DNA from 4 places in the Arthrobacter sp. UNCCL28 genome. Region 1 is predicted to be linked to each of the others. Evidence: riboswitches for the same ligand, from Rfam matches in the RefSeq annotation. Region 1 holds a riboswitch; each other region holds the start of a gene.
What was found. Region 1 has a riboswitch for cyclic di-AMP ahead of BLQ01_RS16280 (aggregation-promoting factor C-terminal-like domain-containing protein). Riboswitches for the same ligand answer to the same signal wherever they lie in the genome.
Positions count from the first base shown of each region.

Region 1 (7,027 bases):
CGCCTTGGTGGTGGATGACGAACCCAGCCTCGCCGAACTCATGAGCATGGGACTGCGCATGGCCGGTTGGTCTGTGTCCGTTGCCGGCGATGGTCCCGAGGCCGTGAAGCTGGCCAAGGATTTCCGGCCGGACGTCCTGGTCCTTGATGTCATGCTGCCCGGTTTTGACGGCGTGGAGGTCCTCAACCGCATCCGCGCCTTCGCTCCCGAAGTGCCCGCCCTCTTCCTCACCGCCAAGGATGCCGTGCAGGACAGGATCGTCGGATTGGCTGCCGGCGGCGATGACTACGTCACCAAACCTTTCAGCATGGAAGAAGTCCTCCTGCGACTCCACCGGCTGGTCCAGCGTTCGGGCGTCGCTGCCATGGACACCGCGGAGCTGGTGGTGGGTGACCTCACCCTGAACGTGGACACCCGCGAAGTTACCCGCGCCGGCGAGGACATTCCCCTCACGGCAACCCAGTTCGAGCTTCTGCGCTACCTCATGGAGAACCCCAAACGGGTCATCAGCAAAGCCCAGATCCTGGACCGCGTGTGGGATTACGACTTCGGTGGGCAAGCCAACATCGTGGAGCTCTACATTTCATACCTTCGCAAGAAAATCGAAGCCAACCATCCGCCGATGATCCACACCATTCGCGGCGCCGGCTACGTCATCAAGCCCGCGGACTAGGCGTTGAGCACACTTTCAGGAGTGGCCAGAAAATCCGGCCGCAGCTGGCTGAACCCCTCCACGTGGCATTTGCGTACCCGGCTGGTCCTGGTGGCGATGGCACTGCTGGTCGCTATCTGCGGGGCGGTAGGTGTGGTCAGCTACGCCTCCATGGACATGGTGTTCAACAAGCAGCTCGACAGGCAGCTCGAGCAGGCGTCCAGCCGCGCGAATGACTTCGGCAGGCCGCCGTCGAACTTTCCCTCCTCACCTTCGGGGAAGCCGGACCCGCTGGAGGCCAGGGGGCAGGCCGCCGGAACGCTCAACGCCAGGATCGACGGGTCCACTGTCCGCAGTTCAGGGCTCATTGACGCCCAAGGCAACCGTGTTGCACTGTCCCCCGCGGATGAGCAAGTGCTGTTGGCGCTGCCCAAGAGCGGTGATCCGGTGGATCGTTCCCTCTCCAACGGGGACTATCGGCTGGTGGCGGTCGCCCCCTATGGCGACGTGATCGTCACGGGCCTGCCTCTCGCGGACAAACAGAGCGCCGAGGCCTCACTGGTCTGGACAATGGTGTTGGTCTCGCTGGGCGGACTGGTGGTCATCGGCCTCGCCGGCACCGTCATCATCCGCCGGACCATGCGGCCTCTGGAGCAGCTCTCCGAGGTGGCCACCAAGGTTTCACGTCTTCCGCTCGACGCCGGTGAAGTGGCACTTGCGGTGCGCGTACCGCCGTCGGCCGCCCATCCCGGAACGGAAGTGGGCAGCGTAGGCCATGCCCTGAACCTGATGCTGAACAACGTCTCCAGCGCTTTGGAAGCCCGCCAGGAAAGCGAAACCAAGGTACGCCAGTTCGTCGCGGACGCCTCACACGAGCTCCGGACGCCGCTCACTGCCATCCGCGGTTACACCGAACTGCTGAGGATGACCGAAAGCTTCACTGACGACGGCCGCAAATCCCTGGCCCGCGTGCAAAGCCAGTCAGAGCGGATGACAACGCTGGTGGAGGATCTCCTGCTGCTCGCCAGGTTGGACGAGGGCCAACCGGTCAAGGTTACCGATGTGGACCTCACCCAGTTGGTGATCGAAACGGTCAGTGACGAGAAGGTCATGGCGCCGGACCACATATGGCAACTGCAACTGCCGGACGAACCCGTCACGGTCCGCGGCGACTCCACCCAGCTGCACCAGGTCCTGGCCAATCTTTTGTCCAATGCCCGCAAACACACCGATGCCGGCACTACCGTGGTTACGGCCGTCATGCTGTCCGCCGATGGCAGCGCAGTGGTGACCGTGACAGACAACGGGCCGGGCATTCCAGAGGATTTCCAAGGCCGGATCTTCTCCCGCTTTGCCCGGGCGGATGCCGCGAGATCGGGGTCTGAAGGGACGTCGGGGCTGGGGTTGTCGATCGTGGAATCCATCGTGGAAGCGCACGGCGGTAGCGTGGAGGTCACGTCGCGTCCGGGTCGAACCGAATTCGCCCTGCGGCTACCTACCGTCACCACCGAAGAGATGTAACGAACACGGCAAGGCGACTCACCGGCGTCGTGATCTCTGTTACCTAAATGTGACTTCTGCGAATTCCTCCTGTACCGTCGAAAGGGTGGGTCGCCCCAACTGGCCCGCATCCGGGATGCGCCGAGCTCTGCCACTTCCCGGAGTCCGTTCTTACTCCGAGGCAGAGACGGGGGACCCAGAGTCTCCGGGCCCAGGCATCATGCCGGGCCCTTGGGGTGAAGCCGCAGCGACATGCGCGGCCGGATGACCTCATCCGAACCCGACAGCTAACTCCGCAGGCGCTGAGAGGTAATCACACATGTCTGAATTTAACGATCAGACGCGCCCTTCCGCGCGTCACCGCGATGAGCACAACGCACCGTTGACCAAGTCGCAAACCGTCCTCAAGAACGCTGCCCGCCAAGGTAAGTCCGGCCACCGCATGTCGGTTTTTGCCGGCGTCGTGGCCGCCGCGTTGGGCGTCGCATCGCTCGGTACTGCTGCCAACGCCACCCTGAACCTCCCTGAGGCCAGCCGCGTTGCAGAGACCCAGGCAGCTGCCCAGGTCAGCACCAACAAGACAGCCGAAATCTCCGCTTCCTTGGACGCAGCCGCCGCAAAGGGCGCTGCCGACCGGGCCGCCGTGGACAAGGCCGCTGCTGAAAAGGCTGCCGCCGATCAGGCTGCTGCTGAAAAGGCTGCCGCCGAAAAGGCCGCCGCCGACCAAGCCGCTGCGGAGAAGGCAGCTGCTGACGCTGCAGCCAAGCAGGCCGCCGACGCCGCTGCTGCCGCCGAAAAGGCCGCCGCCGAAGCCGCTGCTGCAGCCCCGAAAGCCGTGGATGACCCCGCCGCTGCCAAGGCCTACGCCGCAAGCATCCTGGGCAGCTACGGCTGGAGCGCCGGCGAAATGACTGCCCTGAACACCTTGTGGGAGAAGGAATCCAACTGGAAGACCACTGCCACGAACGCTTCCAGCGGCGCGTACGGCATCGTCCAGTCCCTGCCTGCTTCCAAAATGGCCTCTGCCGGTGCTGACTGGCAGACCAACTACCAGACCCAGATCAAATGGGGCCTGAACTACATCAAGGAGCGCTACGGATCCCCGTCGGCCGCCCTGGCCTTCCACTTGGCCAACAACTGGTACTAAACCAGGCAGTTTGAAGACCGCGCCGGTTGCCGCCGATCGCACCAGTCCCCACTGGAGCGAACGGCGGGAACCGGCGCGGTCTTTGCATTTCACAGGTGACCGCCGTAGCTCACAGTGACGTCACAGCTTCCGCCTAAAGCCCTCATAATCGGCCAGCCCATGCTGGAGATATGACGCTCACAAATCCAACCACCAGCGCTCCCCCACGACGGTTCCACTCCGCGCGCTTCGGTGGCGGGGCGTTGCCTGCTTCGCAGCCGGAACTCCCGAACGTAAGGCCGGAGAACCCACAGTTGCCCAGGCGCTCCCCCGTGGACACCGGGGCCGGCGTCCCCGTCCTCGATCTCACCGTCCCCGTGTTCAATGAGGAAGCGCACCTGGAGAAGAACCTCCGCACGCTTCACGGCCATCTCTCCGGCACTTTTCCGCACACCTTCCGGATCACGGTCGCTGACAACTCCAGCACGGACAACACCTTAAGGATCGCCGAACGCCTGGCACGGGAACTTCCGGAACTGCGGGTGGTCCGGTTCCAGGAAAGAGGGCGCGGTAACGCCCTCCGCCGCCTCTGGCAGTCCTCACCGTCACCCGTGCTGGCCTATATGGAAGCGGATCTGTCCACCGACTTGTCCGCCTTGGCACCCCTCCTTGCGCCGCTGCTTTCAGGCCACTCTGACCTGGCTGTCGGCACGCGCCTGGCACCTGACTCGCGCGTGGTCCGCAGTGGTGGCCGCGAATTCACCTCCCGCAGCTACAACGCCCTGCTCCGCACCGTCCTGGGCACACGCATTTCCGATGCCCAGTGCGGCTTCAAAGCCGTCCGCGCGGACGTTGCGCACCTTCTCCTCCCGCATACCAAGGACGACGGCTGGTTTTTTGACACCGAGCTCCTCGTCATCGCCGAACGTTGTGGTTTACGCATTCATGAAGTCCCGGTCGACTGGACCGATGACCCCAACTCAAGTGTCGACGTCGTACGAACCGCGCTTGCCGACCTGCGGGGCATGGCGCGGCTGACCCGAGACCTTCGCCCCGGACGTTTTCCGGTCAGGGAGCTTCGGCCAGGACGGGACCGGATGGCTCCCGGAACCGGACTTGCGGGGCGTGTGCTTGGTGCGGTGGCGTGGACGTCGCTTTATGCCCTGTTCTTCGTGCTGCTCCGCAGTGTCGTGGATCCTTTGCCGGCGAACTTCATCGCCCTTGCCCTCATGGCCTCGACTACCCGCCTGCGCATCCAAGGACCGGTCATGCTTCTCCTGACGACGCTGCTAAGTACGGCTGCGCTTGCGATCCTGCCGGTAATGACGACGGCGGACCGCTGGCTTGAAGGAGCCGTGCTGGCTGCCGCTGGACTCGCCGGGCATATCGGCGGGTATGCGGCTGGCCGAAGAAGGCTTGCACCTGACGTTACGTGAGGATTTAGCGTAGTTCCCATGGGAACAGCGGAGAGCGGACAGTGGAGTATCGGCGAACTCGCCAAAGCCTGCGGAGTCAGCGTGCGGACACTCCATCACTACGATGAAATCGGCCTGCTGACCGCGAGCGGCCGGACGCCTTCCGGTCATCGACGGTACGGGGAGGGCGATCTTCGACGACTGTACCGGATCAGGGCCCTTCACATGCTCGGGATTCCGCTTGCTTCCATCACGACAGCGCTGGATGGACCCGGGAACGATGATGATGATCTCGGTTCCATGCGTGTCCTGCTGGACCGGCAATTACGGCATGTTCAACAGCACGCCCAACAAGTCCAGGCGCTTCAGGACCGGCTGGGTGAGCTGCTCAACCGACTGGACGCTCCAGCCATGCCCACCGCCGCACAATTCATGTCAACTTTGGAGATGATCACCGTGTTCGAAAAACACTTCACACCGGAACAGCGTCAACAGCTTGCGGAGAAACGCCAGGAGCTGGGAGCCGGGAAGATCGAGGACTCAAAACGTCAATGGACCGCGCTGGTGGAAGAAGGCCTGGAGCATGTCCGGGCCGGTACTTCCATCTCGGATCCGGCAGTGCAGGAGTGGGTGCATTCCTGGGACCGCATCGGGGAGATGTTCCATTCGGGCGAGGATACAAAAACCGCGGCCCGGGCAGCCTGGCAGGAGAACGCCCAAACGATCAGCGCAGACCTGCCCTGGAGCGCCGAAGACCTGGCCGGCCTGATGGGGTACCTGCACAAAGCGAGGGCGCACGAGCCCCAGGCCTAAACTTCGGGCTCGACCTCCACAGCACCCCTGACTGCTGCAATGGAGGCGGCAACATCTCCGACGTCGGTGGTCCAGTTGCTCACGGAAATACGCAGGATTTCACGGCCACGCCACGAGGATCCGGACATCCACACCGCGCCCTCGGCCATGAGCCGCTGCGTCACCCGGTGCGTCCGGTCGTCGCTGCCGAAGCTCACCGAGACCTGCGTGAACACCACATCGTTGAGCACCTCGACGCCCGGAATGGCGGCGAGTCCTTCGGCCAATGCCCGGGCGTTGGCCGCGAGGCGCTCAACCATGGAGATCACGCCATCGCGGCCCAGTTGCCTGAGGGCGGCCCATACGGGAATGCCACGGGCCCGGCGGGACATCTCAGGGACTTTCTCCAGCGGATCCCCCAGCCCGGTTTCGGTGGCTATGAGATAGCTGGTGTGGACACTGAAAGCACGCCTTAGGGATTCTGGCCTGGAGACAATCGCCAGGCCGCAGTCATAAGGGACGTTCAACGTCTTGTGGGCGTCCGTTGCCCAGGAGTCCGCTTCCTCCACCCCCGTCAGCCGACCCCGCAACGTGGGGCTCACAGCGGCCCACAAACCGAACGCCCCATCCACGTGCACCCAGGCTCCCCGATCATGGGCCACCGCAATGGCTTCCTCCATGGGATCAAACGCACCGGAATGCAGGTTTCCCGCTTGGAGGCAGACCAGCGAAGGCCCGGGCTGTTGGTCCATGGCCTCAGCCAGGGCATCGGGAAGGATCCGTCCTTCGTCGTCGGCCTCTACCGGAACGCACGCCCCCAAGCCGAGGTACCGCAACGCCAAATCCACTGCGGCGTGCCGCTCCCGGCCGGCAAAGGTGGTGATGCGCGGGGCGCCGGTCAACCCAAGAGCCTCCAAGTCCCAGCCTGCCTCGTCCATCAGGTATTGGCGTCCTGCCGCCAATCCCACGAAGTTGGCGGTGGTGGCGCCGGTGGTGAATCCGACGTCGGCGGTGGCGGGCAGTCCCAAGAGTTCCAGCAGCCAGGCGGCCGCAGATTCCTCGATCGCGGCAGCGGCAGGGGTGGCGAACCGAAGCCCCGTGTTCTGGTCCCACGCCGAAACAAGCCAATCCGCGGCCATGGCCGCAGGCAGGGTTCCGCCCATGACCCACCCAAAGAACCGTCCGGACTGGATTGCCATCAGGCCCGGCTCAGCCAGCGCGGCGAGCTCATCAACTACCTCGGCGGCATCTGTCGCTTCATCCGGCAGGCGCGGCAGGATGCTCTTGGCCACCTGATCGGCATCGGAGGACGGGCGGACTGGACGTGTTGGGACCGACGCAAGCCAGTCACCGGCGTGGACCATGGCCCGCTCCAGTGCAGCACCGTACGCCTCCGGCATCGCAGACATGCGCACAGCCTACGCCCGCTTGGTCCCTCGTGGAACAGCCTTTCGCCCGGCGGTACCAGCTGCGCTACTGGAGGGTCAGCGTGATGACGTGCCCGCCGTCGTCGTCCTTGACAGCGGTGACGGTCACGGCCGA
Region 1 is NZ_FMWE01000006.1:102,043-109,069, forward strand. It holds gene BLQ01_RS16270 (response regulator transcription factor) at 1-673, shown strand, start outside; gene BLQ01_RS16275 (sensor histidine kinase) at 677-2,173, shown strand; cyclic di-AMP (ydaO/yuaA leader) riboswitch at 2,282-2,468, shown strand; gene BLQ01_RS16280 (aggregation-promoting factor C-terminal-like domain-containing protein) at 2,472-3,299, shown strand; gene BLQ01_RS16285 (glycosyltransferase) at 3,470-4,714, shown strand; gene BLQ01_RS16290 (MerR family DNA-binding transcriptional regulator) at 4,733-5,506, shown strand; gene BLQ01_RS16295 (pyridoxal phosphate-dependent decarboxylase family protein) at 5,503-6,894, opposite strand; gene BLQ01_RS16300 (HAD-IA family hydrolase) at 6,959-7,027, opposite strand, start outside.

Region 2 (7,027 bases), on a different contig from region 1:
GGCCCGACCGGTGCCACCCCGGCCCCGACTGCTGAGGAAAAGCCTGCAATTCCCGACCGGAACCAGCCCGCCCCGGCACCTGCTTCCCCGAATTCCGGCGGCAACCCCGTCCCGGATTCCCATCAGCCGCCCCGTGGGGGAGCATCGCCTCAACAACCCAAGGACCCGTTACCCCACGAACCTGGGAACGGCGGCATCCCCACGCCGGTCGTCCCCGTAACACCGCCGGGGATCGACCCCTCGGGGATTGATCCGGCCAAGCTCCGACCCTCGGACATCCCTGTGACTGTTCCTACCCATGTGGTTCCCTCGCCGCCGGCCAACCCCGGCATCCCCGCGAAGTGACAGTTAATGCCAATGTTTGACGGAAACATTGGCATTAACTGCCACATTGGCGCGGGTTAAACCACGACGGCGGGGTGCGGCTTCGTGTGGAAGCTGCACCCCGCCGTCGTGCTTGGCGGTTCAGGTTACGCGGTAACCAGGCTGTGCCAGTCGTTCACGAGGGGCAGGTTGTGCGCCTCGGAAACGGAGTGGTGTGCCACGTGGCCTGCGGCGATGTTGAGGCCGGCGGCGAGTGCGGGGTCGCGGTCGAAGGCTGCCTTGACGCCCAGGTTGGCCAGTGCCACGGCGTAGCGCAGGGTGACGTTGGTCAGTGCGTACGTGGAGGTGTTCGGAACAGCGCCGGGCATGTTGGCAACGCAGTAGAAGATCGAGTTGTGGACCTTGTACGTCGGTTCCTGGTGCGTGGTGGGGTGCGTGTCCTCGAAGCAGCCGCCCTGGTCTACGGCGATGTCCACCAGGACCGAGCCCGGCTTCATGCGGGATACGAGCTCGTTGGTGACCAGCTTGGGTGCCTTGGCGCCCGGGATCAGGACGGAGCCGATTACGAGATCTGCGTCGATAACTGACTTCTCGATCTCGTAGGCGTTTGAGGCAACGGTCTTCAGGCGGCCCTGGTAGAGGGCGTCGAGTTCGCGCAGCCGGTTGATGTTGATGTCCATGATGGTGACATCGGCACCGAGGCCCAAGGCCATGGCGGCGGCGTTGGTTCCGGCGACACCTGCGCCGAGGACAACAACCTTGGCCGGACGGACGCCCGGTACGCCGCCCAGGAGGACGCCCTTGCCGCCGGCGGGAGCCATGAGCGAGGAAGCGCCGACCACGACGGACAAGCGGCCTGCTACCTCGGACATCGGGGCGAGCAGGGGCAGGGTGCGGCCTTCCTGCACGGTTTCGTAGGCGATGGCCGTGACGCCGGAGTTGATGAGCTCGGCGGTGAGCTCGGGCTCTGCGGCGAGGTGCAGGTAGGTGAAGAGGATGAGGCCCTTGCGGAAGCGGTGGTATTCGGCCGCGATGGGTTCCTTGACCTTCATGACCATGTCCGCACGGCCCCAGACGTCGTCGGCCTCGTTGACGATTTCAGCGCCGGCGATCGAGTATTCCTCGTCGGTGATGCCCGAGCCGAGGCCTGCGCCGCGTTCAACCAGAACAGTGTGTCCGTGCGTGCGGAATTCGTGGACACCTGCGGCCGTGATGGCTACGCGGAATTCGTTGTTCTTGATTTCTTTGGGGACGCCGATGATCATCTGTGGGCTCCATCGTTAGCGGCCTCTTCGGCCGAAAAATGTGTTGCGGGCTGTGATTCCAGAATAAATCCGGCTGTGAGGCAGGCGACATGGGCTCCAAGGCGGGCGCAAGTAAAACCCCCGGAAATTCAAGGATCTGCGCTGCCGCGGCTCGACATTTGTCGAGCCATGGAGCGTCAGGTGTCGCCTGCTGTTGGTACGCTTCTCTGATGCAGCAAGACGTGGAACAGATCGTCGAGCGGGTGGCGTTGAAGCTGGGCCGCGGCCTCTCCTTGGAAGACCTCGACGGCGTGCTCCTCGCCTACAGCTCCAACCAATCCCACGCCGACCGCGTCCGCGTGAACTTCCTGCTGAGCAAACGGGTCCCCGGCGATGTCAGCCTCTGGCAACTGTCCCACGGCATCGCCACGGCTGTGCGTCCCGTAGTGGTTCCCGCAAACGAGGAACTGGGGATGTTGGGCCGGGTCTGCGTCCCGCTCCTGGTGCGCGGATTCCGCGTGGGCTACTTGTGGGTCCAGCTGGACCTTGAAGAGCAAAGCGCGACGGCGATACTCGCCGAGTTGCCCGGCGTGCGTGACGAGCTGGACCTGTTGGCGGGGTTGCTCCTTGATTCCAACACGGCAGAGTCGGAGTTCCGGCGCAGGCGTGAACAGGAGTTCCTGGCGGCTTGCAGCGGTGAATCGAATGCCGTGGCTGCCGTGGCCGGGTGGAAGGAAATCCAGGGCCGGGGTCCGTGGCAACTGGTGACCATCCTGGACGCGGAAGGTGCGAGGTCCGACGTCGATCCTCTCGCCGCGACCCTGACCCACCGTTCCGCCGCCCTGCAGTCCACCATCGGTGTCAACGCCGCGTTGTTCAGCGCAGGAACCGAAACGCATTCAGTGGTGCTGTTCCGCGAGTCCGGTGGCCGGGCGGACCACGCGCAGGTGCTGGTGCACTACCAACTGGAACTCGCCAAGCGCGCCGGACGGACTGTGGACCGCGTGATCCTGGGCATCAGCGAGCCGTTCCAAGTGATCCGTCAACTGGCGGGGGCGTACCGGCAATCGAAGGTTGCGGCGCAGGCGGCAGCTGTGGACAGGCCTCTCGGCGAGCTCGTGGACAGCCGGAACGTGGGTGTCTACCAGCTTTTCGATCGCCTCCTGGCGCCCGGCGGCTGGGACGACACCGGCTCACTGCACTTCCGGACCCTGGAGGACCAGGACAAGAACGGCGAACTCCTGCCCGTGCTGGAGCTCTTGTATGACAGCGATGGCTCAGTGCAGGACGTCGCGGCCAAACTTCACCTGCACAGGAGCAGCATCTACAACAGGCTGGGACGGATCCGCCAGCTGATCGGTGCTGATCCGCTGAGCGGCTCGATCCGCCTCGAGCTGCACGCCGCCTTGAAAGCCCGCCGATGGGCCGGCCGGCCAAGGATCTGAGCACTGAACGGGGCACTGAGCGCTGAACCGCGGGCCTGAGCACTGAACGGGGCACTGAACGCGATTGAGGCAGGCACCCAATGCGGGTGCCTGCCTCCATGAACTGCGCTAAACCGTGCCCGTTACGAGCGCCTCAAGCGCTGGCAGCTCCAACGGCCCAACCGACGCCGGAACGTGGCCGTGCGGCTGCTGCTGCAGTACCGGCTGTGCCATCCGGCGTGGGTGGTGATGCGGGGCAGGCGCGTGCTCATTTGAGGGCGTCCTTTGCTGCGTCAAGGATCTCGTCGAGCGCAGACTGCGTGGGCGCCGGCGTGGTCGCGCCGGGCTTGCCCGTTGGCTTGGGCTTGGAGGTCTGGGTGGGGGTAGGGGTTGGTGTTGGCGTGGGCGTCGAGGTAGCCGGAGGGGTGGTGGGTGCCGGGGTGGTCGGCGCAGGCGTGGCCGGCGGCGTAGTGATGGTGTCCGATGGCACGTCGGACGGTGCCGGTGCAGGCGCCGAGGGCGTGGGTACCTGACTGGTGCCCGGTGCCGCAGCGATGGTCGCCGGCACTGCGGATGGGACCCAGACGGGGTCAGCCAAGGAAACCTTAGGCGTGGGAACGGACGACGGCGACACTGGCGCAGGTGCCTCCGGAACCGTGGCCGGTTGGCCGGCCGCTGACGTCGCAGCAGCTGAGGCAGACGGAGAAGATGCCCTGGAGTAGGAAGCACTGGGGGCTGGTGATGCGGAACCCGAATTCCTGTCGGCACCGCTGGCTTCCTGGGCGGGCGCCTCCTGGCCGAAGAACGGCAACTCAAGGGCCTGCCCCACAGTGCCGGCCGTCAGGACCAGGCCGAGCGCGCCTGCCACTACGGCCATGCGCTGGCTCATGTGCTTGACCGAAGCCGCCTTCTGCAGGACTGCCTGGGGCTCCCGGCCAAGCGGGGACCCGCCCAGCCCTGATCGTGAACTCTGCCCGGAGCGCGAACCCTGCCCGGAGCGTGAACCAGTGGTGACGCCGGACTGTTCCCTGACATCCTTTCGGCTTGCCAGGGATGCCGATGCCGTGGCTGCCGCAGCAACCCGTGCCGGGGATGTGGCGCGAGCCTGCAAAGCAGGTGCAGCCGAGACGGGTGCAGGCGCTGTGTGGGATTCGGGGGTGGCTTCAGGCGCCGGATCTGCGGACACCAGTGGAATGGCGGCTGTGGCCGGTTCCGGTGTGGTGGGCAGGGGGTTTGCCGGCTGCCCGGAAGCCTGGACGATGGGAATGGCGGCTGTGGCCGGCTCCGGTGTGGTGGGTTGGGGGTTTGCCGGCTGCCCGGAAGCCTCGACGATGGGAATGGCGGCTGTGGCCGGCTCCGGTGTGGTGGGTTGGGGGTTTGCCGGCTGCTTGGGAGCCTGGACGATCGGAATGGCGGCCGTCGGAGGCCCGGGCGTGGTGGATACGCGGGCTTCTGCTTGCGCGGCCCGTTCCCGCTCGGCTGCACGCGCAGCCGCACGCGTGGTGGGCGTCGCGATGGTAGGCGCCGCCGCAGCGGGGGCGTCCGGCGTCGTGCCTGAAATTTCGGGTGCGGCAGTCCTGGGCGTGCCGGAATCCGGCTGCAGGCTGATATCGGATCCGCTGGGTTGGGCCCGACGGCGTCCGGTTGGCTTGGTGCGCTCGCCGTCAATTCGGGCGCGGCGCGGCTGATCCATGGTTGGGGACATGGTGGTTGCCTCTCAACGCCTTCGAGGTTAGCTGTCGGGTTCGGACGAGGCCGTCCGGCCGCAGTAGCGGCTTCACCCCAAGGACTTGGAAAAGTCCGGGAACTTGTGGGTCCCCCGCCTCTGCCGCGGGTCTGGCGGATTCCGGAGTGCGGCAGAGCTCGGCGTCATTCCGGAAGCGGCCCAGCGGAGATACGGGTCGCCCTACGACGGTACATGAGCAGGAAAGTAAAGTCACATTAATATAACGGCCGGTAGGTCTCTGCTGGCGGGAGGGCCTTAGCCCTTAGGCTTCGGGGCCGGAGCGGGCGCCGGGAGTTCGTGCTGGATCCTTTGGATCTGGTGGGCCTGATGCGTTTCCGGTCGGAAGATCTCGTCGGCGATTCCCAGCATCCCGCCGGCTGCGGCACGCCTGACACCCCGGCGGTTCTGCCGGGAAACCCAGTACCAGGCCACGGCCAGGAGGGCGGGAACTCCAAGTACGGCCGCCAACACGGCCAAGATATCCATCGCCTAAGACTAGCTTCGGCGTGCACCGGCAGGTAGACATTGTTTATGGACCTGCCCGTGATGCCACCCGTCTCGCCCATGCTTGCCAAATCCGTCCCCGCCATCCCGGACGTTGGGCACTACGAGCCCAAATGGGACGGCTTCAGGACCATCGTCTTCAAGGACGGGGATGAAATCGTCCTGGGCAGCCGCAACGAGAAGCCCATGACCCGCTACTTCCCTGAACTGGTGGAAGCCCTGCGGAAGAACCTCCCGGACAAATGCGTGATCGACGGCGAGATTGTCCTGATCGAGGGCAACCGGCTTGAGTTCGAGGTCCTGCAGCAACGGATCCATCCCGCGGACAGCCGGGTGAGGATGCTGGCCGAAAAGACTCCGGCGTCGATGGTTGCGTTCGACATCCTTGCCCTCGGCGACGACGATCTGATGGGCAGGCCGTTCTCGGAGCGTCGCGCCGTCCTTGAGCGTGCGCTCAAGGCAGCAGAGCCGCCCGTTTACGTCACTCCCGCAGTCACGGACCTGGAGCGTGCGCAGGAGTGGTTCGTGCAATTGGAAGGCGCAGGCCTGGATGGCGTCCTGTCCAAGCCGTTGGATGGGACATACCAGCCCAACAAGCGCGTGATGTTCAAGACCAAGCACGAGCGCACCGCCGACTGCGTGGTGGCCGGATTCAGGTGGCACAAGACCGCTAAGGTCGTGGGGTCCATGCTGTTGGGTCTTTATAACGACGCCGGCAAACTCCAGCACGTCGGGGTGGTTGCCTCCTTCCCCATGGCGAGGAGGGAAAGCCTGGTGGCAGAGCTTGAGCCTTACCAGGTGGACCTCAGCGAGCACCCGTGGGGCGAGTGGGCCAGCCAGGGTGAGGGGGCTGCGGGGTCCAGGATGCCCGGCGCCCAAAGCCGGTGGAGCGGAGGCAAGGATTTCTCCTTTGTGCCGTTGCGTCCCGAACTGGTCATCGAGGTGGCCTACGACTACATGGAAGGGGACAGGTTCCGGCACACCACCCAGTTCCGCAGGTGGCGGCCGGACCGGACCCCCGAAAGCTGCACCTACTCACAGCTGGAAGAGCCGGTTGCGTACGACCTCGGGGAGATCCTGAGGTTGCCGTAGCCTGCCTGCCGGGGCTGCGCAGCCGACCCGCTTAGCTGGCCTGCATGGACGTTCAGCTTGGACTTTCAGCCTGGCCGTTCAGCCGAGGCGGAGCGTTACTCTTCGTGTCCTTGATCGCTGCTCATGCTGCCCTCGGCCGGCGGGGTTTCTCCCGGCGGCACTCCACCGCCGGGTTCCAGGCCGGTGACGTTCCCATCGAGGGGATCGGGGTTGGCAGAGGCGGCGGGATCGTCGTCCTCGTCCTGGCGCATGTCGGGATCCTCGTGGATGCTGTCGGCGTCGGCGGTCGTGTCGAACGGCCCTGTAGCGCCGGTTGCTCCGAAGCCCTGGGTTTCCTCATTTGAGTCTTTATCAGTCACAATCAGCCCTTTCGTAAGCAAACTTACTAATGCGCTTGCTTTGCCAGCCTAGCCGGGAGGAGCGGACTCAACAAGCAGGCCAAAGCCAGGCGCCGGCGTCGTGCGTTAGTGCATTAGCGCGTCAGCGCATTTGAGCGTTAGAGCGTCAGCGCTTAGCGGTGCGGCGTTGTGGCGGCGACGAAACTCCGGATGGCGTCGGCCACGGCTTTGGGTCGCATGTGTTGGGCCACATGGCCGACGCCGGGAATCTCCACCAATCGCCCCTGCGCAACTGCCCTGGAAAGCCGGAGCGACCACTCCGGCCCAGCTACGTGGTCGCGGCTTCCCCGCAGGATCAGGACGGGCACCTTGATG
Region 2 is NZ_FMWE01000007.1:124,833-131,859, reverse strand. It holds gene BLQ01_RS17750 (hypothetical protein) at 1-345, shown strand, start outside; gene ald (alanine dehydrogenase) at 471-1,589, opposite strand; gene BLQ01_RS17740 (PucR family transcriptional regulator) at 1,796-3,013, shown strand; gene BLQ01_RS17735 (hypothetical protein) at 3,261-4,697, opposite strand; cyclic di-AMP (ydaO/yuaA leader) riboswitch at 4,700-4,844, opposite strand; gene BLQ01_RS17730 (hypothetical protein) at 4,974-5,204, opposite strand; gene BLQ01_RS17725 (ATP-dependent DNA ligase) at 5,250-6,314, shown strand; gene BLQ01_RS17720 (DUF6480 family protein) at 6,410-6,673, opposite strand; gene BLQ01_RS17715 (alpha/beta fold hydrolase) at 6,826-7,027, opposite strand, start outside.
Region 2: it holds a riboswitch for cyclic di-AMP, as region 1 does, so the genes downstream of both, BLQ01_RS17735 (hypothetical protein) here and BLQ01_RS16280 (aggregation-promoting factor C-terminal-like domain-containing protein) in region 1, are expected to answer to the same signal.

Region 3 (7,027 bases), on a different contig from region 1:
ATGGTCAGTCCCCGACCGGCCTGTACCGCCCGTAGTGATGACGACGTCGGCCGGGGGTTCGGCTTCTTCATCGGAGCCAGCCGCGAGCTCGTCCACGGCAGGCTCACTCTCCTGGAGGGCGGCAATCCACTCCTCATAGTTATCGCCCACCCGGAGCTGCTCTCCTGCTATGCCGCCCAGGAGCTCTACAACGGCACCCAACTGCGGACCAAAGGTGTCGCGGACCTGTCCGGGCAGCGGGATCCCCCGTTCCACAACCTCGGAACCTGTCAGCAGGAACCTGACCAACGGTTTGCCGAGAACCTCTACATGGTCCAGTCCGGCCAGTGCAGCCAAAGCGATGTGGGCTGGATTGAGTACCGTTCCAGCGGTCAGCAGGATCTCCCCCTCGGCAGCCTCCTCCGCGGCTTTGCGGATGTGCTGGCCGTTGCGGGGTTCACCGGGCTTGGCGGCGCCGCCCAAAGCCAGGACCGGCAGGCCGTCGTCGTCGGTGGTGATGACGCCACTCTCGCTGCGCAGCACGGCCTTGGCCCCCGGCGGGATCAGGCCACCGGTCACAATGGGGCTTGCCTGGTGCGGGGCAAGCCTCTGGCCGGGTTCGCTCAGGATCCACGGACCACTTCCGTTGACGGCCCAGCCGTCCATGGCCGACGAAGCGTAGTGGGGCATGTCCTGTACGGCCAGGGCATCGGCTGCAAGGGTGCGGCCCAGCGCCGAGGTGAGCGGCACGGGGCCTGGTGGAATGGGAGCGGCACACTCAAACGCGCGCTGGCGGGCCTCCTGCCAGGTGTGCGCTGCGTGATGGCCCTCGGCAGGGGCCTGGGTCATTCGGCGTCAGCCTCGGACTCCGAGTACTCCTTGGCAACTTTGCGGGCCAACTCCAGGGCCGCGTTCATGGACGCATCATCGCTTGCCTGGCCAATGCCGCGGGCCATGCCTGCCGCATAGCCGGCAATGAACGTGGTCAAAGGCGCAGCGGGACGGACCACTGAATGCGCTGCCACTCCGGCTACGGCGAGTACTTCATTGACGTCCACCTCAACGCCTTCAAGCTCAAATGCCTGCAGCAATGTGCGGCACCAATCCTCGAGCGTCTCTTCCTGGCTCTTCACGTCCGCCTCCAACTTGTAGTCAATGCCCAGGGCCGCAGCGTCCTCCCACGTATCCACGTCATCCGTGGAGCCAGCGGGGACAGCAACGTCCAGCAGGTTCAGCCTAGCAAGCAGCCGGAACACAGAAGAGTCCGCCAGACCGGCACCTTGGGATGCTACGGCTGCTTCACGTTCCAAGGCTGCAGTGTCGTAAGCACCCAGGAGGGGTTGCTTCCGCCCGTCCACGGAAACGGCCATGGCACCCTCAACGCCCGGGTGGGCGGCCAGTGCATCCCACAAAGCGGAAACTCCGCGGGACGCATGCGGCATGTCGCAGGCAAGGACCAGGGTCCACCGGGCGCGGGAACGCCGGCTTTGCAGCGCCGCCAGTCCGGCTGCGATTGCCGCTGCCGGCCCGGCAAACGCCGGCTCCTCGCGGGCATGCAGCACTTTCACTGGGAGCGGCACACCGCCCGCTACCGGAACATCGGGGCCTACCACCACCACGGCTGAAGCACCCCGGGCAGCCTGCAGGGCATGCGAAAGGAGCGTGGCGCCGTCGTACGTCAGCGATGGTTTAGGCACGCCACCGAGGCGGGTGGCCCTGCCACCCGCCAAAATCACGGCATTGAACTCCATCCGCCCAGAGTACCCGGACGTCCGGAGCTCAGCAGAAATCGATCAGGCAGCGGATTCCGGCAACAGGAACGGGTCCCAGTCCGGCGCAGGTTTCTCGAGTTCCTTGATCTGCCACATGGTCCCCTGGGGCACACCGGGTTTGAAACGGAGTTTCCAACCCATCTCGGCCAGTGTGTGGTCGCTCTTGGCGTTGTTGCATTTCAAGCACGCCGCAACCAGGTTTTCCCAGGAATCCGCGCCGCCCCTGGACTTGGGGTGGACATGGTCAATGGTGTGGGCTGTTTTCCCGCAGTAGGCGCAGCGGTGGCCATCGCGGCGCAGTACCCCGCGCCTGCTCACGGCGGTGATCTTGTTGTACTGGGGACGGATGTAGCGGTTGAGGAGGATCACGGATGGTCTTCCGAGAACTTCCTGTGGCCCGACGACAGGCTCGTCGCCTTCGGCCACCACGCTTGCTTTCCCAGTCAGCACAAGGACCAGCGCCCGGCGGAAGGTTATTACCGCCAGCGGTTCATATCCAGCATTCAGAACGAGTGTGCGCATGCACGTACCTCTTCACGGCCGCACCCGTCAGGGGCACGAGGGCCGGCTGCCCTCTGCATGTACGGGCTGTGGATCGACAAGATAAGGGTAAGCACTTGTATGCCGTATCAACGAATTTATATGTGCTTTCGCCCACAGTGTCGCCCAGAGTTCATGCGTCGTTAGCGGAACCGGCGTCCGATCTGCCCCCTGAACATCCGATGTGGCCCCTAGGCAAACAATCCGCGGTTAAACAGAACACCCCGCGGGCCGTAGCCTGCGGGGTGTCCTGGAATAGCGAAGGGCTGGATCAGCCGTTGACCCGAATGAAGACCGGGCCGGAGCCGACGTTGACGCTGAACAGTGCCGTGGTGGATCCGTTCCATCCACCGTGGACTGCCTGGCCGTTGCCGACGTAGACAGCAATGTGGGCCTGTCCGGCCAGACCGCCGTTGGCGTAGTAAGCGAGGTCGCCCGGCTGTGCTTCCGCTGCGCTGACGGTGCGGCCAAGGGAGAGGTAGCCGGCCGGCCAGTCGTGGAAGTTGATGCCGACCGCTGCCAGGGAGTTGGTCACCAGCATGGTGCAGTCCTGGGTTACACCAAGCTGTGCGTACGCGGCTGCGGCGATTGCGGCACCAAGGCCACTGGCAGCGGCGGGAGCCTTAGCCGCAGGAGCCGAGGTGTTGACGGCCAGCGTGGCGTTTCCGCCTGTTGCCGTGCTTGCCGCCGGCTCCTTGGTTTCAGCCTTCGCGGGAGCCTTCTTCTCTACGGGAGCCGGAGCCTGCACCGTGGTGACCACGGGGCGTTCGTAGGAGATGGCAACCGTGGAGTCTGCAGCGATGGTGGACTGCACAACCGACTGGACGTCCAAGGTAGACGTCGAGGTGGATTCACGGTCCACTTTGGTCTCGGCAGCGTTGGCTGCGACACTGCCGGTCAGGACCAGGCCTGAAGCTGCGGCAATGACGGCTGCCTGTCGGCCCACGCCGCCGGCGTTTTCACTGACGGCCTTGGCGATCACGGCAAGCGAGCTGGTCTTGGGGGCCTCAGCGCGATGCCGTGCAACCTTGTGTGCACTGGTCATGGTTTTCTCTTTTCGTATCCGCGTGCAGTTGGGGTACACGCGGCTCATTGGCGCGCCGGCACTTGGGGGCATGCCGGCGAACCCCGAATCGGTTTGTTTCTAGCGGAGGGTGAAGAAGGAGGAGGTGCCCGTGGAGGCAGCCGAGTGCAGGAGCGTGCCCTGTCCCGGGTTCAAGGCGCTGATCATCATTCCGTTGCCCACGTAGATGCCTACGTGCGCTCCACCGTTCTGCATGACCAGGTCACCGGGGGCAGGGGTGCTGGTGGGCTTCATGGCCGTCCAGGCGTTGACGCGCGGGATGCTGATGCCGGCCTGGGCGTACACCCACTGGGTGAATCCGGAGCAGTCCCAACCGTTGGGGGTGGTGCCGCCCCAAACGTAAGGGTGCCCGATGCCGGTGTAGGCGATCGCGGCGAGGCCGGAAGCGGCGGCGCTGGAAGCAGCATCCTTGGCTTCGGTGGACTTGGCGGTCACAGCACCTGCTGTGGCCTGGTCGCCGGAGGCCGAGGTGCGTCCGGTGGTCTGGGAAGCGCGCTGGACAACCTTGGGAGCTTCCTTCGTGGCCACTACGGGGCTTTCGAAGGAGACGGTTGCCGTGGGCTCCGCGGTGACTACCGCAGTGGTGACCATCTGCTGGGTGCTGGAGGCTTCCGACTTTGAAACATCGGTGTCTGCTGCCTGGGCCGGCAGACCAACGCTGAGGACGAGACCTGAGGCTGCTGCCAGGACGACAGCCTGGCGGCCGACGGTACCGGCGTTGGATGAAACAGCCTTGGAAAGCGAGTTCAAGGGGTTCGTACGAACCGATTCAGCGCGATGGCGCGCAGGGGTAGTGCGTGATGACACGTAGGTAGCCTCTCCCAATGCCTGCGAGGTGAGCTGTCGGATTCGGATGGGAGTCATCCGGCCGCGCTGCTTCAAGGAAGCTTTTGCGACTTAACCCCAAGGTCTTCTCACGAAGACCAGAAGTGGTTCCCCCGCCCCTGCCAGACGATTTATGCGAACGGACCTTGAGTAGTGGCAGAGCTAGGCAATCCACTCAAGTGCACCGGCCCCCTAAAAAGCCGATGCGCTTTGTACGGTACAACAGTTGAACGCGAATGTCACATTCAGGTCACGAGGCGTGTCACGAATGCGAGAGACGACCATCAAATGGACTAAAGCCAGCCCATGGGGTCAACAACTTCGCCGTTGACCTGTACTTCAAAGTGGAGGTGGCAACCGGTGGAGGCGCCAGTGGTACCGCTGAGCGCCACGGTGTCGCCGCGGGTGACCGTCTGGCCCACCTTGACGGTGAAGGACGACAGGTGGTTGTACGTGGTCTCGAGGCCGTTGCCGTGGTCGATGACCACGCGGTTGCCTCCGCCGTACTCGTGCCATCCGGCGAAGGTGACCTTGCCGGATGCCGCTGCATGGACGGCCGTGCCGCACTGCGCCACAAAGTCCTGGCCGCGGTGGAAGTCACCGGAGCCTCCCGTGAGGGGACTGACGCGGTAGCCGAACGGTGACGCTGTGGTCAGCGTGTCGAGGGGGCTGGCCATGGTGCCTGCAGAGGAGGCACGCTGGATGCTGCCCGCGGACTGGGCGCTGAGCAGTTGCTTCAACTTGCCGTCGGGGTCGGCAGCCGTGGCAACCGCTGCCCGGCTGAAGTCGATTTTGGCCGATGCGGCCGCGGAGACCTCCGGCTGGCTGCCACCGGATACTGCCAGGGCAGACTCGGTCTGGCCTGACTCCGAGGTGGCCATGACGGGGCTTGTGGCCGGCAGACCGACAGTCAAGGCCAGGCCGGTGGCGGCAAGCGCAACTCCGGCCTTTTGCCCGACGCCACTGGCTGCAGCGAAGTCGGCAACCTGGCGCAACGGGCTCTTACGGCGGCGAACCTGGCGTTCGGTGTCGCGTGGCCGGATCTCCGATACGACGCGGGCTGGCCGCAGCTCAGCAGCGGGGCCCGACGCGCGGCGACGGCCCCTGACGTTCTGCGTTGTCAAACTCTATTCCTCTCTAAAAAGCCTGCGAAGTTAGCTGTCGGATTCGGGTCAGAGAGTTTCAAGACCCGGCCCGCACGAAGCGCTCACGGCACACAGGTATCCCAGGAGGTACATGCGTTAATGGGCACTTCTGCTGCGGACTTCACCCCAAGGCTGCTTCTTTAGACAGCCGCTTGTGGTTCCCCCGCCTCTGCCAGTGGTGGATGGCACACCTGTTCCGCTGGCAGAGCTCGGCTCCGGAACAGGTAACGCTTTGGTATCAGCGCTAGTAGATAACTATAGGGGATTAAGGCCCGCAGTAATAAATTCGTTATCAACAGGAACGGGCATGCGGGCGGCAACCCCTTATCACTAATCCCGGAAAACCGCAGGTCACATGCGCGCCGGGCGTTCAAAAGTGAGATATGCCACCGTGCAGCAAGGCAGGGTTGTCTCAGCCAACAGAGACGAAGACGTGTGCCGCAACCTCAGGTGGAAGCTCCAGGGCACCTTCAATGCCTGGGACGCGGACGGAAATGTACTCCCCCACACGTTCCAGCGAGACCGCGGCGCCGGGCCGGATTCCGCCTTCGTCCAACTGGGTAAGAAGCTCAGGCTCAACCTGGATGGGCTCCGCCAAGCGGGTGACCGCTACCCGGGAGTTGGCCGCGTAACCCTCCATGGCCTGCAGGAGGTTGACGTCCACGCGGGGGAATGGCTGGGTGGCAAGACCGCCGAGCGCTTCCAGGCCCGGGATGGGGTTGCCGTACGGGGATTCTGTGGGGTGTTCCAGGAGTTCGTACAGGCGGCGCTCCACGCGCTCGCTCATCACGTGCTCCCAGCGACATGCTTCGTCATGGACATAAGCCCAGTCCAAGCCAATGACGTCAGCCAGGAGCCGCTCCGCGAGGCGGTGCTTGCGCATGACCTCGGTGGCGCGCTTCCGCCCAACCTCGGTCAGTTCGAGGTGGCGGTCGTTGGAGACAATCACCAGGCCATCGCGCTCCATGCGTCCGATGGTCTGGGAAACCGTGGGTCCGGAGTGCCGCAGCCGTTCGGCGATGCGGGCCCTGAGAGCCACGATGTTTTCTTCTTCAAGCTCCAAAATGGTCCGAAGATACATCTCAGTGGTATCGATCAGATCCGTCATCCAGCTCAGCTCTCCTCGAACGCAGTTCCTTGCGTAATCTCCACCGTACAGCGTCCCCTGCCGGGGTAGGCGGAGTGCACCGCCGCCCCTTGAACGCCAACCCCTAGCCTAGCTTATTTGGAATTACTCTGGATAATTCCGGTCGCATATGGTTTGCCGGCGTTCCACGTGGCGGACTATGACGGCCACAGGTTCCTGCCGTCGCACCGGGTCAGGCAGAATTGGGGTGTCGAAGGGGCAGTTGATGCCACCTGCCACGACCCATCTCTAGCCGATACCCATTGGAGCCACACGTGAGCGACAACAGCATCACCATTCCCGCCGATCTGCTGCCCAAGGATGGACGCTTCGGTGCCGGACCGTCCAAGGTCCGTCCCGAACAGATCGAGGCCCTGTCTGCCGCGTCGTCCACCATCCTGGGCACGTCCCACCGCCAGGCTCCGGTCAAGAACCTCGTGGGTTCGGTCCGCGAAGGACTCAGCCAGTTCTTCCGTGCGCCCGAGGGCTATGAAGTTGTCCTCGGCGTCGGCGGTTCCACGGCCTTCTGGGATGTCGCCGCCTTCGGCCTGGTCGA
Region 3 is NZ_FMWE01000002.1:853,756-860,782, forward strand. It holds gene BLQ01_RS08435 (molybdopterin molybdotransferase MoeA) at 1-828, opposite strand, end outside; gene BLQ01_RS08440 (NTP transferase domain-containing protein) at 825-1,730, opposite strand; gene BLQ01_RS08445 (HNH endonuclease) at 1,773-2,273, opposite strand; gene BLQ01_RS08450 (NlpC/P60 family protein) at 2,563-3,336, opposite strand; gene BLQ01_RS08455 (C40 family peptidase) at 3,436-4,182, opposite strand; cyclic di-AMP (ydaO/yuaA leader) riboswitch at 4,187-4,355, opposite strand; gene BLQ01_RS08460 (M23 family metallopeptidase) at 4,494-5,324, opposite strand; cyclic di-AMP (ydaO/yuaA leader) riboswitch at 5,329-5,570, opposite strand; gene BLQ01_RS08465 (iron-dependent transcriptional repressor DtxR) at 5,758-6,453, opposite strand; gene serC (phosphoserine transaminase) at 6,747-7,027, shown strand, end outside.
Region 3: it holds a riboswitch for cyclic di-AMP, as region 1 does, so the genes downstream of both, BLQ01_RS08455 (C40 family peptidase) here and BLQ01_RS16280 (aggregation-promoting factor C-terminal-like domain-containing protein) in region 1, are expected to answer to the same signal.

Region 4 (7,027 bases), on a different contig from region 1:
CAGGCTATGCGGAGGAAGTTCCCGGGAACAGGCCCGGCTAAACGCCTCTCTACGCGAGCAGGGTGTTCACCAGGCGTGCTGCCACTTTGGCGGTGCGGTGATCTATGTCGAACTCCGGATTCAGCTCCGCGACATCCAGGTGCAGCAGCTTCCCGCTCGCAGCAACCTGGCGGCAGACCGCGCTGATTACCGGCAACGGCACACCGTAAGCAGCAGGGGCGCTCACCCCGGGTGCCACCGAAGCCGGCATCACGTCCAGATCGATGGTCAGGTACAGCACGTCCACTCCGGCCAGGAAGTCGGCAACAAAAATCTCCACAGCCTCGGGCGTGCACAGCTCGTCCGGCAGGTACTTCACGCCCAGGCGGTCGGCCGTATCAAAGAGGGCACGCGTGTTGTTGGGCTCCGAAATTCCGACGACGGCGTACTTCAGTTCCCGCCCAGCGGCGGCTTCTGCGTGGGCCATCTGAAGGAACGGCGTGCCTGAGCTCGGCGTGGGCTCATCGCGCAGGTCAAAGTGGGCATCCAGGTTCAGTACGCCGAGCCTTTTGCCGCGAACTGCTTCAGAACCGGCCACCCCAAGGTAGCTGGCGAACGCGGTCTCGTGGCCGCCGCCCAGCACCACGGTGAGGTTTCCGGCGTCGAGCAATCCCGATATGGCGCGTCCGGCGCGCTCTTGTCCCGACTCCAGTGAGTCGTCCTCCACAACCACATCACCGGCGTCGAACACGTCACGGCCAAGGTGGAACGCCAGCGGCCCCAGCGCTGAACGGATGGCGGCAGGTGCTGCGGCAGCGCCCACGCGGCCCTTGTTGCGGAGGACACCGGCGTCGCTGCAGAAACCAAGCACGACGGCGGGACGCGAGGACGTGGCCGGCGTGGCCGAGGTCAGGGGTGCTACTGCTTGCCACCACCGGCGGTGTTCGGTGCCGTCCCCGTCAAAGCGGCCCGTCCAGGGTGTGGGGCTGACGTCGACAGTGGGGATGCTGCTGGTTTCCATGCCTTAAGCACACCCGAAGGCGGGCACTAAAACCAGCGATCCAATCACCCGGGTGTCCGGAATCCCGGACTTCCCTACTTGACCCCCAACAACTCCTCCACAGTTCCGATGCCGAAGAACAGCAGGAAGGCAGCTGCCACGGCCCACATGAGGGGGTGGACTTCACGGGCGCGGCCCTGGAAAGTGCGGATGAGGACGTAGGAGATGAAGCCCGCGCCAAGGCCGTTGGCGATCGAGTACGTGAACGGCATCAGGGAAATGGTGAGGAAGGCCGGGATGCCAACGCCCCAGTCCTGCCAATCGATCTTGCCCACCTGGGAAACCATCATGAAGCCCACAACCACCAGGGCCGGGGCCACGGCTTCGAACGGGACGAGGTTGATGAGCGGGGTGAAGAACATGGCCACCAGGAACAGCAAGCCGGTGACGATCGAGGCGAGGCCGGTGCGTGCGCCCTCGCCGATCCCGGCGCCGGACTCAACAAAGATCTGGTTGGAGGAAACCGAAGCGCCGCCGCCCACGATCGCCCCGAGGGCATCGACTTGGAGGACGCGGTCAACGTTGGGGATGTTGCCGTCCTTGTCCACAGTTCCGGCCTCGTTGGCCAGGCCCACCATGGTGCCCATGGCGTCGAAGAAGATGCTCAGCAGGATCACGAACGCCAGCAGTGCCGCGGCGATGAACCCCAAGTGCTCGAAGGCGCCGAACGGGTTGGCCTTGCCGATGAGGGACAGGTCCGGGGCGCCCCACTCCGAAAGAGTGGGAGCAACCAGGGACCAGCCGCGGGGGTTGACGTTCTTGCCGTCAAAGCTGGGGCCGATGTGGAGGGTGAATTCGAGGATGGCGGCCAGTGCGGTGGAAACCACAATGCCGATCAGGATGGCGCCGCGGACCTTGCGGACCACCAGCGCGATGGTCAGGATCAGGCCCACTGCGAACACCAGGGTAGGCCAGCCCATGAGCTTGCCGTCCACGCCAAGTCCCAGGGGAACCGTGGTGCCGGCAGCGTCCGGAATCCGCCGGACAAACCCTGCATTGACCAGGCCGATCAACGCAATGAAGAGACCAATGCCCACCACGATCGCGGTCTTAAGGGCTTCCGGAACGGCCTTGAACACGGCAGTGCGGAAACCGGTGAGCACCAGGATGAGCATGGTCACACCGGACAACACCACAAGGCCCATCATGTCCGGCCATGTCAGTTGCGGGTGCGAGGCCACTGTCACGGCGACGAACGCGTTGACGCCCAATCCTGTTGCCACGGCGAACGGGTGCTTGGCCCAGGCGCCCATGAGGATGGTCAGGATGCCCGCTACGAACGCCGTGGTGGCGGCGACGGCGGTGAATCCAAGGGACGCCCCGCTCGAATCAGCCCCGGAGAGGATCAACGGGTTCAGCACCACGATGTAGCTCATGGCGAAGAACGTCGCGAAGCCGCCACGAATTTCCCGTGAGTACGTGGATCCACGTTCAGTAATTTTGAAGTAGCGGTCTACTGCCGAACCTTGTTTAAGCATGAAGGACTCCGGGGATCGAGGGGAGTGTGCTTTCAAATCCTATGCGGTCCGGTAAAGGGCCTCCGGACGATTCGCCTAGTCTGTAAGGAAGCCAACACTAGGAGAAACCGCCCCATGCGTACCATCCGCCCGCTTCTGGCCGCCGTCGTCGCCGCTCTTGCCTTCGCCTCTGCCCTGCTGTTTTCCGCGGCCCCGGCATCTGCCCATGACGTCGCAGAATCCACGACGCCGGCCAACGGCACAGCGGTGGCGGAAGTTCCGGCGTCGGTCTCCATTACGTTCAACAACCGGCCGCTCGCGATCGGTTCGGGCGTGACGGTCACGGCGGCCGGCGAAAACTGGGCCGACGGACCTGTGGAAATCATCGACAACCAGGCCGTTCAGAAGCTGCGCGAAGGCGCTCCCGCCGGCGAATATACCGTCGTGTGGCGCGTCGTCAGCAGCGATTCCCACCCCATCGAGGGCACCTTTACGTTCACCGCCACCGCAGGAAGCACGACGCCGGGTGGCTCGGCAGGTGCCTCGCCGTCGGCCCCGGCTTCATCCTCCGCAGCTGTGCCCACCGCAGGAACCGGGGCGCCGGGAACGGGCAAGAGCGAGCCTGCCGCCGACGCCTCCCAGCCCTTCCCTTGGAGCATTGTTGGGCTGGCCGTGGTTGCTGTTGGTCTCGTTATTTTTCTGGCTGTTACAGCACGCCGGAAACTGGCTGCGTCAAATGACTCTGAGGGCGATTCCGCCGCGGAATAACGGGGTTTTCTACGTAGCTGCGAAGATCTCGAAATGGTCACCGCGACACGCCAGAGGCGCGGTTCTCGTTACTTAAATGTGACTTCGGCGTGATCATCGCGTACGGTTATACCTGTGCCTGTTCCACGTAGCGGGCACTTCCGGCCTGATTGCCTAGCTCTGCCGCAGTCCGGAATCCGTTCGCAGACAAACCTTACGGCAGAGACGGGGAACCCATTTTAGGTCGCTTTCGAGCGTGCCTTGGGGTGAAGTCACGAAGCTTCCGCGTAACAGCGGGGCGTAGTGGCCGGGTGACTCCCATCCGAATCCGACAGCTAACCTCGCAGGCATCGGGAGAGGCTCTTTCATGTCTTCACGCATTCTTCGCGGCCGTCGTAAGGCGGACAGCGTACGTCCTAATCCGTTCATCTCGATCTCCAAGGCAGTCGCCAGCAACGCTTCCGGCGCTGGCCGCCAGGCAGCTGTCATCGCAGCAGCCTCTGGCCTTGTCCTGACCGGCTCCATTGCTGCCCACGCAGCTGAAGCTCCGGTTCAGCGGGACTCCAGCCCCGCCACGGTCGCTGAGACCGTTTCCGAGGCTCCCACCCAGGTTGTGACCGCACTGGCCACCGCCACCGTCAACTTCGAGCGCCCTGCTGTTGCTTCCGTAGCAGCTCCGGTCATCGAAAAGCCGGCTCCGGTTGCTCCGGCTCCCGTCGCCAAGAAGGCTGCAGTCACCACCGCAGCTGCAACGGCTCCTGTTGCCAAGGCTGCTGCTGCCGCTCCGGCCGCCGCTGCTCCTGCTCCTGCAGCAGCTGCTGCCCCGGCCGTCGGTGGCGTCAACGCTGCCATGGTCGCCTCGGCCTACGCCCAGATCGGCATCATGCAGGACTGCACCGCCATGGTGGAGCGGGCACTCGGTTCCGCAGGCATCCCTGTTGGCGACCTCGGTCCCATGCAGTTCATGAACTACGGCAAGGTTGTCAGCTCACCCCAGCCCGGTGACATGATCGTCCAGTCCGGCCACGTTGCCATCTACATCGGCAACGGCCAGGCAATCAGCGGTGGCATCAATGGCAACCAGACGGGTATCCACCCGATCAGCTGGTTGACTGCTACGGGTCCCCTGACCTACGTACGCGCTGGCGCATAAAGCCTCACGCTTCAGTTCAAAGGCCGGTGTCTTCGAAGAACCAATCTTCGAGGACACCGGCCTTTGGCGTTAAGTTATGTGAGTAAAAGTTCGGAGTCAGGTTCGACGCCGGTAGGGCGCGTCATGAATCCGTGCGCAGGAGGGTCCTTCTTCGCCCAAACGGCGCTTCAGGGGCGGCCCCGGAGCCTTTGTCCGCTAAGCGGTGGCTATGCCCGGCCCTGCGGCAAGGGCGACCTTGGATGAGATCGTCTGGCCCACGGCCTTTGCCTGCCGAAGCACTTCCTTCGGTGTGGGCGTGATGAGTTCGCCGACTCCGACGAGGTGCATTCCGACAGCCCGCATGGCCGCGGACAGGTTCTGGCCGATCGCTATGCCCAGTTCCGCCAGCATGCGGCGCAACTGGCTCTGGGCACAGCGTGTCACCACTATGTGGTCGGCCAAAAGGACGCCGCTGGCAGTGTGCACTGCCCATTGGCGGCGCGTGGATTCCAAGGGGCCGGAGGCGTGGAGCCCTGTCCTGAGGCCGGCAGTGGTCATACTCGCAGCCAGGCCGTAGCCAATCTGCTGGGAGGGGTCCGAGCCCAGGAAATCAAGGCGCACCGCTCGCGTGGTGCTGCGGACGTCCAGGTGATGGCTGGCGGCGTAGTTCCGCAGGTGGCGGAGGATCTCGTTGCGTTCCTGCATGGCTGCGGGATCGCCGGCATCACAGCGTTGAAGCATGCCTGTGTGGACTGAAGGGCCAGTTGCCGACAACGCACCGAACCCGTCCACCACTATGGAGCCCACGCCGTAGCGGCTGAGCTCACTGGCAACTGCCAAGCCGGACAGGCCGGCTCCGATGACCACGGTGGTGGTGCGTTCCGTGGCGGAATCAGGCGTGAGTGACACTGCTTGGTTCCTCCTTGACGTGTGTGCCGTTCGGCATCGCGTGGGCTCGCGTCCGAGTCCCCAAGCGGCCGCAAATAAATGGCCGGAGTGTGGTTTGGAACACGTTTGCCGGCCATTCGGTGACTCGAACACTACCGAACTTTTTCTGCCATGGATAGCCTCGGACGTCCGCGTGTTTCCGGTGTTCATCCGCAGCGCAAAATGGGGTCGTGGCAACCGAGCCCGGACCGTTATGCACATAGCCCAAAGTCGCCTTGATTCGGCGGTGCCGACCGAGAATAGTGGGCCTTGGGAGGAGGAATTACCAGGTTTCTTCTGCCCCGGCCATTGACAATGAAGCCGTGAGGGAATCCGTGGCGGAGAACCTCTGGCAGAATGGCCGGAACATCAAGCAGCAGGTGGAAGGCGGGCCCCATGGACCAGCACAGCAGAGACATTGAAGAGCCACAGGACGGCCAGGACCAGGCAGTGGCGCCAGGTGGCATTGTCGTTGGAGTGGACGGTTCAGAGCACGGACAATGTGCCTTGGTTTGGGCCGCACGCGAGGCCGAGCGCCGTCAGCTGCCGCTTCACATCGTGACGGCCTACTCCGTGCCCATCTTTGCCGCGTCAGGCCTGGATGGTGGCTACGCAACCGTGGATGATTCGGTGATTCGCGAAGGCGCGGACGCGATCATCAAGCAGGCCATGGACAAGGTTTCGGGTTACGCCATCGACGTCGACGCTTCCGTGGAAAACGGCGACGCTGCCGGTGTTTTGCTGGATCTCTCGGAAGACGCCGCGCTCCTCGTTTCCGGAAGCCGGGGCCGCGGTGGCTTTGTGGGACGCCTTTTGGGCTCTGTGAGCAGTGCGTTGCCCGCCCACGCCAAGTGCCCCACGGTTACTGTCCCCTTGTACTGCGCCGACAGGCTGGGCGAAAACACGGAGGACAAGCACATCAAAGCCGAGCACGCCAAAGCCGGGTCCCGCACTGTGGAGAACGTGGTTGCGGTGGGTGTGGATGGCTCCGAGCAAGCCCGTGTGGCAGTGCTTGAGGCAGCCGAGCAAGCACAACGTATGGGGGCAAAGCTCCGCGTCATTTGCGCCGTACCGCAGTACAGCGGGTCTTTGGCCTGGGTGCCGGCGCCATTGGACCGCGACGCCCTCTTTGCCGACATCAGGGTTCAACTCGATGCCGGGGTGGCGTGGCTCAGGAGCCACTTCCCGCAGTTGGCCATTGAGACTGACCTCCGGGACGGCTCTCCGGTGGACGTGCTGGTGGAAACAAGCCGCAGCGTCGAGTTGGTGGTGCTGGGAACACGTGGCCGCGGTGGTTTCGCGGGCATGCTCCTGGGTTCCACCTCGGACGGCGTACTGCACCATGCAAAGGGACCAGTGCTGGTTGTCCCTGACCGTGAAGACCCACGACTTGCTGATCGTGACAAGTTCGGCCCCATGCTCGGGGCAGCGTAGCGGAGCGGAACCTGCATCGCCATGGAAGGCCAGGAGACCGGGGAACAGCAGCAGGATCGGCACGTCACAGACGCGCACGGGCCCCTGTTCATTCTGGACATCGCCGGAATCCGGGGGTCAATGCTCCCGGAGGTGGGTGGCAAGGGAGCCAACCTTGGTGAGCTGGCCGGTGCCGGCCTGCCAGTACCGCCCGGATTCTGCCTGACCACCGCGGCTTACCGTTACGCATTGTCCGCTATTGGTTTGGATAAGGTCTTTGCGGCCTTGAAAGGGACCTCTGCCTCCCAGCTG
Region 4 is NZ_FMWE01000005.1:237,335-244,361, forward strand. It holds gene hutG (formimidoylglutamase) at 50-1,000, opposite strand; gene BLQ01_RS15515 (NCS2 family permease) at 1,075-2,517, opposite strand; gene BLQ01_RS15520 (copper resistance CopC family protein) at 2,632-3,264, shown strand; cyclic di-AMP (ydaO/yuaA leader) riboswitch at 3,415-3,607, shown strand; gene BLQ01_RS15525 (NlpC/P60 family protein) at 3,611-4,396, shown strand; gene BLQ01_RS15530 (NAD(P)/FAD-dependent oxidoreductase) at 4,592-5,284, opposite strand; gene BLQ01_RS15535 (universal stress protein) at 5,699-6,736, shown strand; gene BLQ01_RS15540 (PEP/pyruvate-binding domain-containing protein) at 6,758-7,027, shown strand, end outside.
Region 4: it holds a riboswitch for cyclic di-AMP, as region 1 does, so the genes downstream of both, BLQ01_RS15525 (NlpC/P60 family protein) here and BLQ01_RS16280 (aggregation-promoting factor C-terminal-like domain-containing protein) in region 1, are expected to answer to the same signal.